2 regions of the Pseudomonas sp. ICMP 8385 genome follow, and region 1 is predicted to be linked to the other one. Evidence: predicted binding sites of a transcription regulator. Region 1 holds the regulator's gene; the other holds the start of a gene.
The links. Region 1 encodes sigma-54, which starts transcription at its own class of promoters, with help from an activator protein. Its sites were predicted from a motif close to ANTGGCATNNANNTTGCTNT; they were not measured.

Region 1 (3,114 bases):
ACCCGATTTCGGTAGGCGACATCAAGCAGATCATCCATCACCTCAAGGCCAAGGGGATCGGCGTGTTGATCACCGACCACAACGTGCGTGAGACCCTGGATATCTGCGAAACCGCGTATATCGTCAACGACGGCCAACTGATTGCCGAAGGCGACTCCGCCACCATCCTGGCCAACGAACTGGTCAAGGAAGTGTACCTGGGGCACGAGTTCCGCCTGTAAACACTGGGATGTCAGGACATTCGCCATCAGGCGCGGGAGTCAATAAAAACCTTATTATTTTTATTGTTACCGCGCTCTAGGCAAAGCCCCCGATATCAGGCATATAATTTGCTTATGTTTGGCGCTCACGCGCCCTGTCGTGGATGGCGCATTGCGCCGGCGAATAAGGTGTTAAGCCCCTGCCATGAAACCATCGCTAGTCCTGAGAATGGGCCAGCAGCTGACGATGACACCGCAGCTGCAACAGGCCATCCGCCTGCTCCAATTGTCGACCCTGGACCTGCAACAGGAAATCCAGGAGGCCCTGGAGTCCAACCCGATGCTCGAACGCCAGGAAGAAGGCGACGACTTCGACAATGCCGATCCACTGGCCGACAACATCGAGCAAAAACCCAACGCCGACGTCCAGGAACCGTCCTACCAGGAAACCGCACCCACGGTGGATAACCTGGAAGAAGGCGAGTGGAACGAGCGCATTCCCAATGAACTGCCGGTGGATACGGCCTGGGAAGATGTCTACCAGACCAGCGCCAGCAGCCTGCCCAGCAACGACGATGACGAGTGGGACTTCACCACCCGCACCTCCGTCGGTGAAAGCCTGCAGAGCCACTTGCTGTGGCAACTGAACCTTGCCCCGATGTCCGACACCGATCGCCTGATCGCCGTGACCCTGATCGACTGCATCAATAATCAGGGCTACCTGGACGAGACCCTTGAGGAAATCCTCGAGGCCTTTGACCCGGAACTGGATATCGAGCTGGACGAAATCGAAGCGGTCCTGCACCGCATCCAGCAGTTCGAGCCCGCCGGCATTGGTGCGCGCAACCTCAGCGAGTGCCTGTTGCTGCAACTGCGCCAGCTGCCCGCCAAGACCCCCTGGCTGGCCGAGGCCCAACGCCTGGTCACCGACTACATCGACCTGCTGGGCAGCCGCGACTACAGCCAGTTGATGCGCCGGATGAAGCTCAAGGAAGATGACCTGCGCCAGATCATCGAACTGGTCCAGAGCCTCAACCCGCGTCCCGGTTCGCAAATCGAGTCCAGCGAAGCCGAATACGTCGTCCCCGACGTAATCGTGCGCAAGGACAACGAGCGCTGGCTGGTGGAACTGAACCAGGAATCGGTGCCGCGCCTGCGGGTCAACCCGCAATACGCAGGTTTCGTGCGCCGGGCCGATACCAGTGCCGACAACACCTTCATGCGCAACCAGTTGCAGGAAGCGCGCTGGTTCATCAAGAGCCTGCAAAGCCGCAACGAGACCCTGATGAAAGTAGCCACCCAGATCGTCGAGCATCAGCGCGGCTTCCTGGAGTACGGCGACGAGGCAATGAAGCCGCTGGTGCTGCATGACATTGCCGAAGCCGTCGGCATGCATGAATCGACCATTTCCCGGGTCACCACCCAGAAATTCATGCATACCCCGCGCGGTATCTATGAGCTGAAATACTTTTTCTCCAGCCACGTCAGCACCTCCGAAGGCGGCGAATGCTCGTCCACGGCGATCCGCGCGATCATCAAAAAACTGGTTGCCGCGGAAAATCAGAAAAAGCCGTTGAGTGACAGCAAGATCGCTGGTTTACTGGAGGCACAAGGCATTCAGGTCGCCCGTCGAACCGTCGCCAAGTACCGCGAGTCCCTTGGGATCGCGCCTTCCAGCGAGCGTAAGCGGTTGATGTGACGGGCAGGCCACAGCGTTCCAGTGGCGGGTATTCCTACCCGCCGCTTTATGCACTGGCAACGAAGGAGAAGCTGTATGCAAGTCAATATCAGTGGACACCAACTGGAAGTGACCGAACCGCTGCGCGCCTACATCAGCGAAAAACTCAAACGGATTGAGGGGCATTTCGACAAGATCACCAATGTGCAAGTCATCATGTCTGTCGAAAAGCTAAAGCAGAAAATCGAAGCCACCTTGCGTATACCCGGCGGGGAAGTAGTCGCCAATGCAGAGCATTCAGACATGTATGCCGCCATTGACGACCTGACCGACAAGCTGGATCGCCAAATCAAAAAGCATAAGGAAAAGCAGCAGAGCCTTCTTCAAGGCACAGGCCGCTAACACTCCCCACCCATGATTCGACTTGAAACCATCCTGACCCCCGGCCGTTCCCTTGTGAACGTGCCGGGCGGCAGTAAAAAGAAAGCCCTCGAACAAATTGCCAACCTGATCAGCCGCCAAGTGCCTGACCTGGAAATGCAAGATGTCTTCGATGCCCTGATAGCCCGTGAAAAACTCGGTTCGACCGGTTTTGGCAACGGCATCGCGATTCCTCACTGCCGCCTCAAAGGCTGCGACGCACCGATAAGCGCCCTGTTGCACCTGGAGGCGCCCATAGATTTCGACGCCATCGATGGCGCCCCGGTTGACCTGCTGTTTGTCCTGCTGGTCCCGGAAGCCGCCACCGATGCGCACCTGGAGCTGCTCCGGCAGATCGCCAGCATGCTCGACCGTGAAGAAGTACGTAAGAAACTGCGCAGCGCCAGCAGTAATGAAGCGCTGTATCAGGTGGTTCTGGATGAGCAAAGCGGGCAGTAATCATGCGTCTGATCATCGTCAGCGGGCGTTCCGGCTCGGGTAAAAGTACGGCCCTCAATGTGCTTGAGGACAGTGGCTTCTATTGCATCGACAACTTGCCGGCCGGCCTGCTGCCCGAGCTGGCCGAACGTGCGTTGATCCATACCGAACTGGCCCAACCGCTGGTGGCGGTGTCGATCGACGCGCGCAACCTGCCCAGCCACCTCACGCGATTCCCGGAACTGCTGGAAGAGGTACGCGCCAAGCACATCCATTGCGACGTGCTGTACCTGGATGCCGACGAAGAAACGCTGCTCAAGCGCTTCTCGGAAACCCGTCGCCGCCACCCGCTGAGCAGCCCGCACCGCTCGCTGGCCG
Region 2 (3,114 bases), on a different contig from region 1:
CTGACCGGGTGCATTTTGAAGTCAGTGATTCCGATGCGTTGGTCGGTAAGAAATTCGACTTCGTCACCACCTTTGTGGTGATCCACGATGCCACCGATCCACAGCAAATGATCAAGGACCTGCGCGAATCGACCGCTGATGACGGCACCTTCCTTATGGTCGAGCTCAACCTCTCCGATGAGCTGCATGAAAACATGAACCTGTTCGGTCGGGTGATGTACCCGCAGAGCACGCTTTACTGCATGACCTGCTCGCTGTCCCATGGCGGTGAAGGGCTGGGTGCCTTCATGGGCGAGGACCGTGCGCGGCAGATGGCCGAGAAGGCGGGGTTCAGCCGATTCCGCAAAGTCCCCTCGGCCCGACCTGCGCTGCCCGCGTTGTTCGAGCTCAAGCCTTAACGCCAGCCCAATCCTGGTGTGAGCGAGACCTGCTCACTCACACCAAGGATCGCCCACAGGTATTTTGAACAAAAAAATAGCCCTCGAAACGAGGGCTATTTTAGTGGGGCTTGGTGTCACGCCACGTCAAGCAGCGCTACCGGATCAGCAGCTGTAGTACAGCTCGTATTCTAGTGGGTGTACGAAGGTGCGGACCTTGATTTCTTCTTCGCTTTTCAGGGCGATGTAGGCATCGATAAAGTCGTCGCTGAACACGCCGCCTTTGGTCAGGAACGCACGGCCCTTGTCCAGCTCTTCCAGGGCTTCTTTCAGGCTGCCGCACACTTGTGGGATCTCTTTGGCCTCTTCAGGCGGCAGGTCGTACAAGTTCTTGTCGGCGGCGTCGCCTGGGTGGATCTTGTTCTGGATGCCGTCCAGGCCAGCCATCAGCAGTGCAGCAAAGCCCAGGTACGGGTTGGCGGCTGGATCCGGGAAACGTGCTTCGATACGGCGAGCGCGAGGGCTGGACACGTAAGGAATACGGATCGACGCGGAACGGTTGCGTGCCGAGTAGGCCAGCATGACCGGCGCTTCAAAACCTGGCACCAGACGCTTGTAGGAGTTGGTCGACGGGTTGGTGAAGCCGTTCAGGGCCTTACCGTGCTTGATGATACCGCCGATGAAGTACAGGGCGGTGTCGGACAGGCCGGCATAACCTTCGCCAGCGAAGGTGTTCTTGCCATCTTTGGCGATGGACAAGTGAACGTGCATCCCCGAACCGTTATCGCCGTACAGAGGCTTAGGCATGAAGGTCGCGGTACGGCCGTAGGCTACAGCTACGTTGTGTACGCAGTACTTGAGGGTCTGTACTTCGTCAGCCTTGGCCACCAGGGTGTTGAACTTCACACCGATTTCGTTCTGGCCGGCAGTCGCCACTTCGTGGTGGTGAACTTCGATGACCAGGCCCATGTCTTCCATGGCGTTGCACATGGAGGTACGGATTTCGTGGTCATGGTCGAACGGTGGCACCGGGAAGTAGCCGCCTTTGACGCCTGGACGGTGGCCATGGTTGCCGCCTTCCACGTCCTGGTCGGACATCCACGAGCCCTGGTCGGAGAAGATCTTGAACATGGAGCCGGAGATGTCGGACTTGAACTTCACTTGGTCAAAGATGAAGAACTCAGGCTCAGGACCCACGAATACGGTGTCACCGATACCGGTGGACTTCAGGTATTCCTCGGCACGCTTGGCGATCGCACGTGGGTCGCGGTCGTAGCCTTGCATGGTCGAAGGCTCGATCACGTCGCAGACGATGATCAGGGTCGGCTCTTCGGTGAACGGGTCGAGTACGGCGGTGGAGTCGTCCGGCATCAGGATCATGTCGGAGGCTTCGATGCCTTTCCAGCCGGCAATGGAGGAACCGTCGAACATTTTGCCTTCTTCAAAGAAGGCGTCATCCAGCGCGTCGCGAGCCGGCATGGTCACGTGGTGCTGAGTGCCTTTGGTGTCCGTGAAGCGCAGATCAATCCATTTAACGTCATGATCTTTGATGAGTTGAACCGACTTCGACATAGTGTCCTCCGGGTGGCTTCGGGCTGGGGTAGTGGAGTAGCCCTTAGAATGTGGGTGATGCCGGCGCGGATAGTCCGCCATGGCAACCTGCCTCACAAGAGAGCAAATTACATGCCAGTGCCCCGACATGGGTTTTTTGCCTCAAAATGGCCCCTATAAAGGTGCAAATCGTTAAAGCGGCAAAAAATACGCACTGCAATGTAGCGTAACGCTTTATTAATGCACTTATTTGGTGCGCGATACGCCGTTTGTATATTAACTGGTTAAACCTTGAGCGATTTCCGCTATAATCCGCGCCCCCCTTTTTCGGCTGGCCCTGTGCGCGCTGTTTCCATGAAATTAATCGTTAAAGTCTTTCCCGAGATCACCATCAAGAGCCGACCGGTACGGATGCGTTTCATCCGTCAGTTGGCCAAGAATATCCGCGCCGTGCTCCGTGACCTGGACCCGGCCGTGGTGGTGAACGGTGTGTGGGACAATCTCGAGCTGGAAACCCGCGTTACCGACCCTAAGGCCTTGAAAGATATGACCGAGCGCCTGAGCTGCATGCCGGGCATCGCGCATTTCCTGCAGGTGGACGAGTACCCCCTGGGCGACTTCGACGACATCACGCAAAAATGCAAACTGCACTTTGGCAGCAGCCTTGAAGGCAAGATTTTTTCGGTGCGTTGCAAGCGTGCCGGCAAGCACCCGTTCAGCTCCATGGACGTCGAGAAATACGTCGGCAGCAAGCTGCGTCGCGAGTGCGGCGCCGCTGGAATTTCGCTGAAAGAGCCGCAAATTGAAGTGCGCATCGAAATTCGCGACCAACGGTTGTTTGTGATCCACAGTCAGCACAACAGCATCGGCGGCTACCCGCTGGGGGCGCTGGAGCAGACCCTGGTGCTGATGTCCGGCGGTTTCGACTCCACCGTGGCGGCCTACCAGATCATGCGCCGCGGCCTGATGAGCCACTTCTGCTTCTTTAACCTGGGCGGGCGTGCACACGAATTGGGCGTGATGGAAGTCGCGCACTATATCTGGAAGAAGTACGGCAGTTCCCAGCGCGTGCTGTTTGTCAGCGTACCGTTCGAGGAAGTCCTGGGAGAAATTCTCGGAAAAGTCGATAACGGTCATATGGGCGTCGTATTGAAGCGTATGATGTTGCGTGCAGCGTCGAAAATCG

Region 2: a site for sigma-54 is predicted at 2,049-2,068, ahead of glnA (glutamate--ammonia ligase). Genes of this name have one in related genera too.

Annotation. Positions count from the first base shown of each region.
Region 1 covers NZ_LKBY01000001.1:137,123-140,236, reverse strand. Annotated here, with positions in the region: gene lptB (LPS export ABC transporter ATP-binding protein) at 1-221, shown strand, start outside; gene AO268_RS00690 (RNA polymerase factor sigma-54) at 406-1,899, shown strand; gene hpf (ribosome hibernation-promoting factor, HPF/YfiA family) at 1,975-2,280, shown strand; gene ptsN (PTS IIA-like nitrogen regulatory protein PtsN) at 2,293-2,757, shown strand; gene rapZ (RNase adapter RapZ) at 2,760-3,114, shown strand, end outside.
Region 2 covers NZ_LKBY01000102.1:116,707-119,820, reverse strand. Annotated here, with positions in the region: gene AO268_RS16170 (class I SAM-dependent methyltransferase) at 1-398, shown strand, start outside; gene glnA (glutamate--ammonia ligase) at 543-1,949, opposite strand; gene thiI (tRNA uracil 4-sulfurtransferase ThiI) at 2,283-3,114, shown strand, end outside.